Regions from separate parts of the Streptomyces sp. NPDC037290 genome, predicted to be linked through region 4. Evidence: riboswitches for the same ligand, from Rfam matches in the RefSeq annotation. Region 4 holds a riboswitch; each other region holds the start of a gene.

Region 1 (3,188 bases), on a different contig from region 4:
AACATCATCCCCGCCACGGAAAGAACTGCGCCGACGCCCTTGCCGCGTCTGTCCTGGGCATCGGCTGCTGTCTCACGTAGGTGCCTCCTGGTCATATCTGCCTCCACCGTACCGAGCGATCGAAAGCCCCATCCCTTTCGAATGCCCTGTCTCACAGTCAGCAGGAGAGCGTCGAAAGACGACGTACCGGAGCCCTTCGTTGCGCAGGGAAGTCGGGGTGGGCCCTTGCGTCTGACTGTCCACCCCGACCGATGCCCCGCCCACGCACCCCTGTGATGCAGACGGGGCACGATCAGTAGACCGGCCGCGTGGTCAACGGCGGAAGGCAGTTCAGCCGCTGGGGGCGTGAACGTGTTGAAACCTGGTCCGTTCTCAGCGGTGTTTCCATCGCCGGCCTGCCGTGACCGCGCCACAGTTACGTGGCTGAACATGCAGAGGGATGACCGGGCGCGCTGTTGTCCGGCGCTGACGTAGGGACCGATGCGGCGGCCGGACATGGAGGGGCAGGTCAACGGGTGAAGGTGACCCGGTGTTCCTTCAGCGCGGAGCAGTTGGAGCCGGTCACCTGGACGAACACCTTGTCGATGTTGCCACCCCAGTCGACGCAATGGCCCTCGCCGTGGACGCCGGCCGGCCCCGCGAACAGCGTGTACCGACCGTAGTCCTGGGCGCCCTTGTCGGTGTCGGTGACGTAGACCCACGCGGACATGGCCAGCGCGGCGCCCGCCTTGTTGCGGATGGTCGCGACGCAGTTCTTGCCGTTCGAGGAGTTGTACGTCAGATAGACGGTGCCGAGCGAGCCGACGGGAGCAGAATTCACGGTCTTGTACCCCTTCCCGCCACAAACCTTCTGCGGTGTGGTGGTGGCAGCGGCGGAGGCGGGCGTCAGGGCGCCTGTGGTCCCCAGCGATAAGGCGGCTAATGCGGCGATGGTGAGAGCGGAACGAGAAAAACTCATCTTTCCCCCTTGCGGATCTCGGAGGCGGTGCATCTGTGTCGTGTGATCCGCGAGGCATCCGCATGACGCGCCCTGCCCACAAGGAGGTGCCGGAGTCGAGCAGTCTCTGCGCGCGGTCCGGCTGTCAGATCTCGAAGGGCTCGCTCAATGGCGTTGTTGCAGTGTGGCGCGACACCGGACTCTCGCGTGTCGACCCGGCGCCATGCTCCATGAAACGAATATTTCGGACATTCTTCAGTCTTCTAGGCTAACACAGCCGAACCGGCCCCTCGGGGAGCTGACGCCCCGGTGGATGAGCTACAGCACCACCCACCGAACGTCATGGCAGGGCGAAGACCCGGCGTTGGCCTACTTGCCCAGTCGGAGCTGCTGACCCGGGAAGATGAGGTTCGCGTCCGCGACGATGCCCTTGTTCAGCTCGAACAGTTCCTTCCAGCCGCCGGCCACGCGGTGCTTGACGGCGATGGAGCTGAGCGTGTCGCCCTTGACGACCTTGTACTCGCCCGAACCGTGAGAGGTGACCCGCTGGTCCGTGGAGCGGGTGGTGGCGCTGGAGCCTGTGCTCGCGCCTTCGCCGGAATGGGTACCAGTGCTCTCGTCGGAACCGGCACGAGTGCTCTCGCGGGCGCTGGTTTCTCCGGAACCGGTGTCAGTGTTCTCGCGGGCGCTGGTTTCTGCCGACGCGGAGCCGACGGAGTACGAGGTGCTCGACAGACCTGTCCCGCAGACCGGCCAGGCACCCTTGCCCTGGCCCGCGAGGACCTTCTCGGCGACGGCTATCTGCTGCGCCTCGCTGGCGAGGTCGGCACGCGCGGCGTAGGCGGTACCGCCGTACGCGACCCAGGTGGAGTTGGTGAATTGCAGGCCGCCGTAGAAGCCGTTGCCGGTGTTGATGGACCAGTTGCCGCCGGACTCGCACTGGGCAACGGCGTCCCACTCGGAGGCGGTGGCGGCGGAGGCGTTGCCGGCCGCCATCAGCGGGGCGGCGACGGCGGCGCCGGTCACGCCGACGAGAGCGATGACGCGGATGGCCTTGGACGGACGGCGGCGCTTGCCCTTGCCGGATAACAGCATGGATCGATCCCCTCACCGACGCCTGCGAAGTGAGCTGCCGGGTTCGGGCCGGTTGAGTTGCCCGGCCGCGCACTCGCTCTCGCGAGGTGCGGCTTCACCCCCAGCCGGTACCGGCGTCAACCGCCAGGTCCGGCACTTACCTTGGGTCTCCCGCTCCTGCCCACGGCGCTTGACGCGACGACTGTTCCCGGGCAACCGCTGGCAGGATTCGGCGTTGCGGCAGCCGAGGCTCACGATGGTGAGCAGTCACGACCGTAAACACGCAATTCCCGGAACGCCAAAAACGATCAGGGCTTCTGAGATCTATCTCTCACAGCATTAAGTGAGCCTTCACTCTGATGTGTGGGAACACGGGCTTCAGCAGGCGTCTTCAAACCGAGCGTTTTCCGGGGTCTGCTGTTGAGAGCGTGAGCAACAGCTCGTCGGCGTCCCATCGCGGCACGTCTGTTCCTTTGGGAAAGTACTGGCGCAAGAGGCCATTCGTGTTCTCGTTGGTGCCCCGTTGCAGGGGCTGCGCGGGTCGGCGAAGTACCCCTCCAGCCCGGTGCCGACGCTCAGTTGGGTGTGCTGGCCCAGCTCCTTGCCGCCGTCCCAGATCAGCGAGCGGCGCAGTTGCTCGGGCAGCGTGGTGATCGTGGTGGCGATCGCGTCGTTCACGGCCTCGGCGCCACGGCCGGGCCATTCCTGGCCCGTGGCTCGACACCGTAGCCGTCCCATCGGGGCGGTTGCAGCAGCATGGTGAACCGGATTCGGGGAAGTCGAACTTCAGCCGGTTCGAGATCTACTCCGGGCTCCAAGCCGGGGCCCACCTGCGGTCTTCTCGTCGCGGCTTGTTACGGCCCTTCCAGGCTGCGGCCTGAGGTCCTGGCACTGGCGTCCCCTCAGGTCGGTGGACCTGGCCGGAGAGCCGCTCTTGGCAACTCCCGGGAGATGGTCGCCGGGTCACGACCGAGCCGGCGAGTGATCTCACGAACCCCAGCTTGCTGGGCTGTCATCAAGGCGATTTCTTCGCGTTCCTCGCTGGTCAGCCCTTTGGTGCGATCTCCCGCCAGAACAACCGTTCTGCATCTCGGCGAAGCGACGGTTTCCCAGGCGACTTCATCGGCGCCCTGCCCGTCGGCGCCTTCATCCATCCCGCTGGCCTGCCCATCAACAC
Region 2 (3,188 bases), on a different contig from region 4:
ACTCGGAGGCGGCCACGTCGAGCGCGAGGGCGATCTGCTGGCCGGGGACGTAGCCGGCCTCCTTGATGGCCTCGAGGATGAGGTCGAGGGCCTCGCGGTTGGAGCCGAGGTTCGGGGCGAAGCCGCCCTCGTCGCCGAGGCCGGTGGACAGGCCCTTGCCCTTCAGCACCTTCTTGAGGGTGTGGTAGACCTCGGTGCCCCAGCGCAGGGCCTCGGAGAAGGACTCCGCGCCGATCGGGGCGATCATGAACTCCTGGATGTCCACGTTGGAGTCCGCGTGCGAACCGCCGTTGAGGATGTTCATCATCGGCACCGGCAGCAGGTGCGCGTTCGGACCGCCCAGGTAGCGGAAGAGGGGGAGGTCGGACGCCTCGGAGGCGGCGTGGGCGACGGCGAGGGAGACGCCGAGGATGGCATTGGCGCCGAGGGAGCCCTTGTTGTCGGTGGCGTCCAGGTCGAACATGGCCTGGTCGATCAGGCGCTGCTCGGTGGCGTCGTAGCCGACCAGCTCCGGGCCGATCTGCTCGATGACGGCGAGGACGGCCTTCTCGACGCCCTTGCCCTGGTAACGGTTGGGGTCACCGTCGCGCAGCTCGATGGCCTCGAAGGCGCCGGTCGAGGCGCCGGACGGGACGGCGGCACGACCCGTGCTGCCGTCGTCGAGGCCGACCTCGACCTCGACCGTGGGGTTGCCTCGGGAGTCCAGGATTTCCCGGGCTACGACGACGTCGATGGACGGCACGAGCATCTCCTTCTTGGATGTGACGCTGGAAGTGCGGGGCGGTGTGCCTTACGGCGCTGCCTTGCGACTAGAGCCTAACCGTCTCCAGGGGATCAGCCACCGACCGACCGCCCCGTGGACGGGGAGGGACACGCAGACGGTACCCATTGTTCATGAGCGGAACAAAGGGGGGTGGGGGTGAAGAGCGGGGAAACACGCGGGGCACACAGAAAAAGACCCCGCCCCGGCGCGTACGGGGGAACACGCGCCGGGGCGGGGAGCCCGTGGGGACCGGGGGGCGGACCCGAGGGCCGCCGCGCCTACTTCAGGTGCAGCTGCTGGCCCGGGTAGATGAGGTTCGCGTCCTCGACGATGTCCTTGTTCAGCTTGAACAGCTTCTGCCAGCCGCCCTGGACGTGGTGCTTCTCGGCGATGGTGCTAAGGGTGTCACCCTTGACGACCTTGTACTCGCCGTCGCCCTTCTTGACCTTCTTGCCGGTCGGGGTGGTGACGGTCTTGCTCGCGGACGGGGCCGTGCGCTCGGCGGAGCGGGAGGCGGCCTGCGTGCCGGTGGAGCGGGTGGTGGTGCTCGGCGCCGTGCTCTTCGAGGGGGTGCTGGGCGCGGAGCCGTTGTAGGCGGCGCTCGACAGGCCCGTGCCGCAGACCGGCCAGGCGCCCTTGCCCTGGGAGGCGAGGACCTTCTCGGCGACGGCTATCTGCTGCGCCTTGGTGGCCTGGTTGGCCTGCGAGGCGTAGGCGGTGCCGCCGTACGCGGCCCACGTGGAGGCGGAGAACTGCAGACCGCCGTAGAAGCCGTTGCCGGTGTTGATGGACCAGTTGCCGCCGGACTCGCACTGGGCGACGGCGTCCCACTCGGAGGCGGTGGCGGCGGAGGCGTTGCCGGCCGCCATCAGCGGGGCGGCGACGGCGGCGCCGGTCACGCCGGCGAGAGCGATGACGCGGGTGGCCTTGGACGGACGGCGGTGCTTGCCCTTGCCGGTGAACAGCATGGATCGATCCCCTCACCGACGCCTGCGAGGTGAGCTGTCGGGTTCGGGCCGGTTGAGTTGCCCGGCCGCACGCTCGCTCTCGCGAGGTGCGGCTTCACCCCCAGCCGGTACCGGCGTCAACCGCCGGGACCGGCACTTACCTTGGGTCCCCCGCTCCTGCCCACGGCGCTTGACGCGACGACTGTTCCCGGGCAACCGCTGGCAGGATTCGGCGTTGCGGATGCCGGGGCTCGTGGTGACGAGCGGCCTTGACCGTAGACAGGTGATCGAGGGAATTTCAAAGACGATCAGGGCTTCTGAGACTCATCCCACACTTTCACCGAAACGGACATCAGCGGCGAAACGGGGTGTCAACTGCCGCTACTTCTGGACCGTTTCAGAACCGATGTCCAGGGTCTGACCGGCCGCGATGTGGTTCGGGTCGGCGCCGATGACGCTCTTGTTCCCGTCATAGAGCGCGCGCCATCCGCCGTCGACGCCAAGGGAGTCGGCGATGGAGGCGAGGGTGTCCCCCTCGCGCACGGTGTAGGTGCTGGCCGCGCGGCCGGCGTGACGGCCCGAAGAAGCGGCGTTCTGACCGTTTGTCGCGCTTTCGTCCGCACTTTCATCCGCGCTGCCGCCGCGGTGACGCCCGCCACTGCTGAGCGCACCGGTGTCGATCAGACTCCAAGAACCGGCAGGCTGCTGGTAATTGTCCGATTCGTCGGTACCGGGGGGCACCGAGGGCGCGCTGTCACTCCCCCGCGAGCCGCCACTTCCGGTCAAGCCGGACTTGTCAGTCTTGTCGGACTTGGGGGTGCTGGTCCCGGTCGGACCCTCGGTCGCGTCCGGGGCCTTGGTGTCCTGGCGGCTCGGGCTCGGGGCCGGGGTGGTGCTCGCGTCGGACGAGGAGCCGGAGGCATCCGAACCCGAGGAGTCCGTGCCGGACGTGGAGTTGGAGTCCGAGCCGGAACCGGATGCGGATGAATCCGGCAGACCGGACGAGTCGGAGCTGTCGGCCGAGCCGGACGTGTCGCCCGGCCCGGCGGTGCCGCCGGAGCCCCCGACGCCGGTGTCGACGTCGACCGAAGCGGAGTCGGAGGTCAGGCCGGCGGTCAGCGCGCACATGGCCCACGGCTTGGTGCCCTGGTCGGCGAGGATCTTCTCGGCGACGGCTATCTGCTGCGAGCGGCTGGCCTGGTCGGCGCTGTCGGCGTACTGCGTGCCGCCGTACTTGCCCCAGTCGTCCTGCGAGATCTGCAGGCCTCCGTAGTAGCCGTTCCCGGTGCTCGCGCTCCAGGAGCCGCCGCTCTCGCACTCGGCGACCTTGTCCCACGTGGTGCCGTCGGCGGCGTTGGCGCTCGCGGCGCCGAGCAACGGGATGGCGATGGCGGAGCCGGTCACTCCGGCCGCGACGAGGAGGGCCGGAGCCTGACGGGGGCGACGGTGACGACCGTTCCCGGAGAGCATGCGGAAGC
Region 3 (3,188 bases), on a different contig from region 4:
CGAGCTCGCCACCATGGACTTCCACCCCCAGCCGCAGCCCGGCGAGGCCAGGCCCTGGGCCTTCCCGGCCCCCGAGCGCGCCGCGCTCGACAACGGCCTGACCGTGCTGCGCTGCCACCGCCCCGGCCAGCAGGTCGTCGCCGTCGAGGTCCTGCTCGACGCCCCCCTGGACGCCGAGCCGGCCGGCCTGGACGGCGTCGCCACGATCATGGCGCGGGCGTTCTCCGAGGGCACCGACAAGCACTCCGCCGAGGAGTTCGCCGCCGAGCTGGAGCGCGCGGGCGCCACCCTGGACGCGCACGCCGACCACCCCGGCGTCCGGCTCAGCCTGGAGGTCCCGGCCTCCCGCCTGGGCAAGGGCCTCGGCCTGCTCGCCGACGCCCTGCGCGCGCCCGCCTTCGCCGAGAGCGAGGTCGAACGCCTGGTCCGCAACCGCCTGGACGAGATCCCGCACGAGCTGGCCAACCCCTCCCGCCGGGCCGCCAAGGAACTGTCCAAGGAGCTGTTCCCGGCGACCTCGCGCATGTCGCGTCCGCGGCAGGGCACCGAGGAGACCGTCGAGAAGATCGACGCCGCCGCCGTACGCGCCTTCTACGACCGTCACGTCCGCCCCGCCACGGCCACGGCGGTCGTGGTCGGCGACCTCACCGGGATCGACCTGGACGCGCTGCTCGGCGACACCCTGGGCGCCTGGACGGGCACCCCGGGCGAGCCGCGGCCCGTGCCGCCGGTGACCGCGGACGACACCGGCCGCGTGGTCATCGTGGACCGGCCCGGCGCCGTCCAGACGCAGCTGCTCATCGGCCGCGTGGGCCGCGACCGGCACGACCGCGTGTGGCCCGCCCAGGTGCTCGGCACCTACTGCCTCGGCGGCACCCTCACCTCCCGCCTGGACCGCGTCCTGCGCGAGGAGAAGGGCTACACCTACGGCGTGCGGGCGTTCGGGCAGGTGCTCAGGTCCGCGCCGGACGGCTCGGGCGTCTCGATGCTCGCCATCAGCGGCTCCGTGGACACCCCCAACACCGGTCCCGCCCTGGAGGACCTGTGGAAGGTGCTGCGCACCCTCGCCGCGGAGGGCCTGACCGACGCCGAGCGGGACGTGGCCGTGCAGAACCTCGTCGGGGTGGCGCCGCTGAAGTACGAGACCGCGGCGGCCGTCGCGAGCACCCTGGCCGACCAGGTCGAACAGCACCTGCCCGACGACTTCCAGGCGACGCTGTACCAGCAGCTGGCGGCGACGGGCACGGTGGAGGCCACGGCGGCCGTCGTGAACGCCTTCCCGGGGGACCGCCTGGTGACCGTCCTCGTAGGTGACGCCTCCCAGATCAAGGCGCCCGTCGAGGCGCTCGGCATCGGTGAAGTGACCGTGGTGGCGGCCGAGTAGACGGCACCGTCGCAGCGGCCGGCGCCGACCGAGCGGCCGCACGCGTGCGTGGGGCCCTGACGACCGACAGGCCGTCAGGGCCCCTGTTGTTCCACTCCCTTCCCCAGATGCCCGATTTGGGGCGGAGGTTGCCTGTCTGCCCTGTGGGATGCGCTACAAAAGCCGGGATCCGTTTGGGATTCGAAAGCGGGCTTTCGTAGCGTCGTCCGGGCTGTTCGTCAGGCAGTGCGCCGCACCCGCGGCACCGGACAGCCATCGCCGAGTCCCCGTACGGCGCGAGCCAGGGGAGCCGGGGACCCATGCAGTCCCTGGGGTGAATCGGGCGCCCGCGCGTCAGCGAGGGGGTCCGTAGGAGACCTTCCTGCTCCGAACCCGTCAGCTAACCCGGTAGGCGAGAGGGAAGGAAAGGACCAGCCACTCCATGGCGTTCATGTGCGCCACCGGGAAGCACCGCAAGCCCGGCCGGGTCAAGCGCACCACCGCTCAGGCGGCCGGTATCGCGGCCCTCACCACCACCGGCGTCATCGGCACCCTCGCCGCGTCCCCGGCGCTCGCCGCCGAGCGCACCGCCGAGCAGACCGGCCTCACCCCGGTGGTCACCGTAGGCGACGACATCGCCGAGCAGATCGACGCGCAGGCCGCCGCGCAGCGGCAGGTCGCCGAGCAGAAGGCGGCCGAGCAGGCCGCGGCCAAGAGGGCCCAGGAGCTCCACGAGGCCAAGGTGCGCGCCGCCCGCGAGGCCGAGCGCAGGCGTCTGAACGCCTTCGTCGCCCCGATCGCGGACTCCTACGTCTCCACGGCCTACAAGGCCAGCAGCTCCCTGTGGTCCTCCGGCTCGCACACCGGCATCGACTTCCACGCGGCCAGCGGCACGCCCGTCCACGCGGCCGGCTCCGGCACCGTCGTCTCCACCGGCTGGGGCGGCGCGTACGGCAACCAGATCGTGATCCGGATGGCCGACGGCATGTACACCCAGTACGGCCACCTGTCGTCGATCGGGGTGACGGCCGGCCAGCGGGTCACCCCGGGCCAGCAGATCGGCCTGTCCGGCGCGACCGGCAACGTCACCGGCCCGCACCTCCACTTCGAGGCCCGTACGACCCCCGACTACGGATCGGACGTGGACCCCGTCGCGTATCTGCGCAAGCACGGCGTGGACGTCTGACACCCTGTCCCTCTTCCTGACAAGCCCCGGCCCGCACCGGCCGGGGCTTTCGCCGTTTTCTGGGGCGTCCGCCGGAGTCGCTGACCAAAAAATATCCATGGATTCCGGCCTGCCGTCGGAATTTCCGCCGTATTGGAATAGAGTCACCGGAACACGCGTCCATCGTCGACGTTTCACGGGGATTAAGGCGGAGGTCGGTCATGCGTATTCCGGCGCACTCGGTGTGTACGGCGATCCGGGACGACATCGTCGCCGGTGTCTACGAACGCGGCGGCCGCCTCACCGAGGAAGTCCTGGCCCGCCGCTACGGCGTCTCGCGCGTCCCGGTCCGTGAGGCCCTGCGCACCCTGGAGGCGGAGGGCTTCGTGCTGACCCGCCGGCACGCGGGCGCGTGCGTGGCCGAGCCGACCGAGCAGGAGGCGGCCGACCTGCTGGAGATGCGCATGCTCCTGGAGCCGCTCGGGGCCGCGCGGGCCGCCCAGCGGCGCACGGAGGCCCACCTGAAGGTGCTGCGCGGACTGGTCAGGATCGGCCAGGAGCGGGCCAGGCGGGGCCACAGCGACGATCTGCGCTCACTGGGCGGCTGGTTCCACGAGACGCTCGCCCAGGCCTGCGGCAGCCCCTCGCTGACCGCGATGC
Region 4 (3,188 bases):
GCCTTCACGGACGTCGTCACCGTGGCCACGGTCGCCCTGCTGGCCGTCGCGATCAACCGGGTGGTCCGCCGCGGCGACCGGCGGCTCGCCTCCGCCCGGGAGATCGCCGAGGCCGCCCAGCGGGCCGTGCTGCCCGAGCCCGCCGAGCGGATCGGCGGCTTCGAGATCGCCGCCTGCTACGAGGCGGCCCGGCGGGACGCGTTCATCGGCGGCGACCTGTACGCGGTGCAGGACACCCCGCACGGGGTCCGGCTGGTCGTCGGTGACGTGTGCGGCAAGGGAGTGGGCGCGGTCGCCGCCGTCGCCGTGGTGATCGGGGCGTTCCGGGAGGCGGCCGAGCAGGAGACCACGCTGGAGGCGGTCGCGCGGCGGCTGGAGCGGGCGCTGGCCCGCGAGGGCGCCCGGCGGGGCGGCGTCGACGCCTTCGAGGGCTTCACCACGGCCGTCCTCGCCGAACTCCCGCACGGCGACGGCGTGGTGAGGATCGTCAACCGGGGCCATCCGCCGCCGCTGCTGCTGTACGCCGACGGCACCCTGCGCGCGCTCACCGACGCCGCGCCCGCGCTGCCGCTCGGCCTGGGCGACCTGGGGACGTGGCCCGACCGGGCTCGGCAGGAGCGCTTCCCGGACGGGGCGACCCTGCTGTTCCACACCGACGGCCTGTCCGAGGCCCGGGACGCGCACGGCCGGTTCTTCGATCCCGAACGGCGGCTCGCCGGACGTGTCTTCGACGGCCCGGGCGCCCTGCTGGACCGGCTCGCCGACGAGGTGCGGCGGCACTCCGGCGGCGGGATGGCGGACGACATGGCCCTGCTCGCCGTACGGCGCCCGTGATCGTTCGTCTGTGCCGCGTGATCATCTGTACCGAGGGTGATCGGACGGCAGCCCTCCGCATAACATCTGAGTCACCATCAAAAACGCCGAGACTCCTGAACGTAGACCAACTCGCCCGCTTTGTCGCAGTCCTGACCGGTAAGTCCAGGGCGGAAAACGCTAATGATCAAGCCGAACGGCTTGGAAAGTGACCAGCAGGTCTATTAACGTTCGATAACGCAGCGCGGTCGTCCCAGCCGTCACAAGAGACGGCTCCGTGCGCACGCGCCGAATCCCGTAAGGGAACCGGGGAACCACCAACCCTGGGGTGAATCACGCGGATACCGCGGTGGAACGCCGTGAACTCACGGAGTCCACCTCCGGTATACGCGCGTAGGAGACCTTCCTGCTCCGAACCCGTCAGCTAACCCGGTAGGCGGAGGAAGGAAAGGAGCACGCCCGAGTGGCGTCCAACCCGCCTGCCCCAGAAGCCCCGTTCATGCCCGCGGGGGCCGAGCCCGACACCTTCGGCTACGGCTCCTACCGCGCCGAAGAGGGCCCGTGGGAGGAGTGGAACCCCACCGAGGACTCCGTCTCCCCGGTCCGCGGCCGGCACCGCGTCGCCAAGCAGCGCGGCGGCTTCGCGCGCAGCTCCACCGTCCTCGGCGTCGGCGTGATGGCCGCGGTCGGCGCGGGCGGCATGGCCAGCGCCAACACCGGCAAGCCGCCGGTCTCCATATCCCTGCCGGACCTGGACTCCGTCGAGCACCTCTTCGGCGACGGCTCCTCCGACGCGCACCAGGCCACCAGCACCGGGCTGAGCAACGTCGGAGCGCGCACGGACAGCGCCGAGAGCGGCAACGCCGGCGAGGCCCTGCGCAACCGGATCATGGCCCAGGCCGAGCAGCAGCAGAGCAAGGCCGACAGCAGGGCCACCGCCGCCGCGCTCGCCGCCGCCGAGAAGCAGACCGCCGACGCCGCGGCCAAGGCGGAGAAGGAGGCGGCCGCCAAGGCCGCCACCGCCAAGAAGGCGGCCGAGGCCACCGCCAAGAAGGCGGCCGAGGCCGACGCCAAGAAGGCGGCCGAGGCCAAGCGGCTGGCCGAGCTGGCCAAGCAGTACCAGCTGCCCGTCGTCTCGTACACGATCACCGGCACCTTCGGACAGCCCGGCGCCATGTGGTCCTCCGGCTACCACACCGGTCTCGACTTCGCCGCCCCCACCGGCACCCTCATCAAGGCCATCCACGGCGGCACGATCACCCAGGCCGGCTGGGCCGGCGCCTACGGCTACCGCACGGTCCTCACCCTGGACGACGGCACCGAGCTGTGGTTCTGCCACCAGTCCTCGATCAACGTCTCGGTCGGCCAGAAGGTCTCGACCGGCGAGGTCATCGGCCGCATCGGTGCCACCGGCAACGTCACCGGTCCGCACCTGCACCTGGAGGTCCACCCGAACGGCCAGGCCGCAGGCATCGACCCGGCGCCGTGGCTGCGGGACAAGGGCCTCACCCCCTGATCGTGTCACCCGTGTGAAACGCGGGAAATCAGCGCCGGCGGCGGAATGCGATCATCCGCCGCCGGTGTTGACGTGAAGCATGACTTCTCTGCGCACACTCGGTTCCTCCGACCTCGAGGTCTTCCCGCTCTCCCTGGGCGGCAACGTCTTCGGCTGGACCGCCGACGAGGAGACCTCCTTCGCCGTCCTCGACGCCTACACGGCCGCCGGCGGCAACTTCATCGACACCGCCGACGCCTACTCCGCCTGGATCGAGGGCAACAAGGGCGGTGAGTCCGAGACGATCATCGGCAAGTGGCTCAGGGCCCGCGGCAACCGCGACAGCGTGGTCATCGCCACCAAGGTCAGCCAGCACCCCGAGTACCAGGGCCTGTCCGCGGCCAACATCAAGGCCGCCGCCGACGCCTCCCTGCGTCGCCTGGACACCGACTACATCGACCTCTACTACACCCACTACGACCAGCCCGAGGTGCCGGTCGAGGAGATCATCGGCGCGCTGGACGAGCTGGTCAGGGCGGGCAAGGTCCGGCACATCGCCGCCTCCAACATCAGCCCCGAGCGCCTGCGGGCCTCCCTGGACCACTCCGCCCGCGAGGGCCTGGCCCGCTACGTCGCCCTCCAGCCCCACTACAACCTCGTCTCCCGCGCCACCTACGAGGGTCCGCTGCAGGACCTGGCCGCCCGCGAGGGCCTCTCCGCGGTGCCCTACTTCGCCCTCGCCTCGGGCTTCCTGACCGGCAAGTACCGCCCCGGCACCAAGGTCGACAGCGCCCGCGCCGGCCGCGCCCAGCAGTACGCCGACTCCGAGCGCGGCCAGAAGGTCCTGGCGGCCCTGGACGAGATCGCCGCCGCCCACGAG

What was found. A riboswitch is a leader RNA that binds a small molecule or an ion and turns the genes downstream of it on or off. The one in region 4 is predicted to bind cyclic di-AMP.
Region 1: it holds a riboswitch for cyclic di-AMP, as region 4 does, so the genes downstream of both, ACZ7HQ_RS44225 (transglycosylase family protein) here and ACZ7HQ_RS26115 (M23 family metallopeptidase) in region 4, are expected to answer to the same signal.
Region 2: it holds a riboswitch for cyclic di-AMP, as region 4 does, so the genes downstream of both, ACZ7HQ_RS21390 (transglycosylase family protein) here and ACZ7HQ_RS26115 (M23 family metallopeptidase) in region 4, are expected to answer to the same signal.
Region 3: it holds a riboswitch for cyclic di-AMP, as region 4 does, so the genes downstream of both, ACZ7HQ_RS06480 (M23 family metallopeptidase) here and ACZ7HQ_RS26115 (M23 family metallopeptidase) in region 4, are expected to answer to the same signal.

Annotation. Positions count from the first base shown of each region.
Region 1 covers NZ_JBVJVZ010000067.1:3,237-6,424, reverse strand. Annotated here, with positions in the region: gene ACZ7HQ_RS44235 (hypothetical protein) at 1-95, opposite strand, end outside; gene ACZ7HQ_RS44230 (spore-associated protein) at 509-958, opposite strand; gene ACZ7HQ_RS44225 (transglycosylase family protein) at 1,307-2,032, opposite strand; cyclic di-AMP (ydaO/yuaA leader) riboswitch at 2,037-2,177, opposite strand; partial or broken gene ACZ7HQ_RS44220 (IS30 family transposase) at 2,320-3,161, opposite strand.
Region 2 covers NZ_JBVJVZ010000005.1:589,264-592,451, reverse strand. Annotated here, with positions in the region: gene eno (phosphopyruvate hydratase) at 1-748, opposite strand, end outside; gene ACZ7HQ_RS21390 (transglycosylase family protein) at 1,042-1,731, opposite strand; cyclic di-AMP (ydaO/yuaA leader) riboswitch at 1,736-1,909, opposite strand; gene ACZ7HQ_RS21385 (transglycosylase family protein) at 2,092-3,180, opposite strand.
Region 3 covers NZ_JBVJVZ010000002.1:163,890-167,077, forward strand. Annotated here, with positions in the region: gene ACZ7HQ_RS06475 (M16 family metallopeptidase) at 1-1,384, shown strand, start outside; cyclic di-AMP (ydaO/yuaA leader) riboswitch at 1,631-1,793, shown strand; gene ACZ7HQ_RS06480 (M23 family metallopeptidase) at 1,806-2,549, shown strand; gene ACZ7HQ_RS06485 (GntR family transcriptional regulator) at 2,750-3,188, shown strand, end outside.
Region 4 covers NZ_JBVJVZ010000007.1:383,240-386,427, forward strand. Annotated here, with positions in the region: gene ACZ7HQ_RS26110 (PP2C family protein-serine/threonine phosphatase) at 1-834, shown strand, start outside; cyclic di-AMP (ydaO/yuaA leader) riboswitch at 1,090-1,267, shown strand; gene ACZ7HQ_RS26115 (M23 family metallopeptidase) at 1,277-2,329, shown strand; gene ACZ7HQ_RS26120 (aldo/keto reductase) at 2,409-3,188, shown strand, end outside.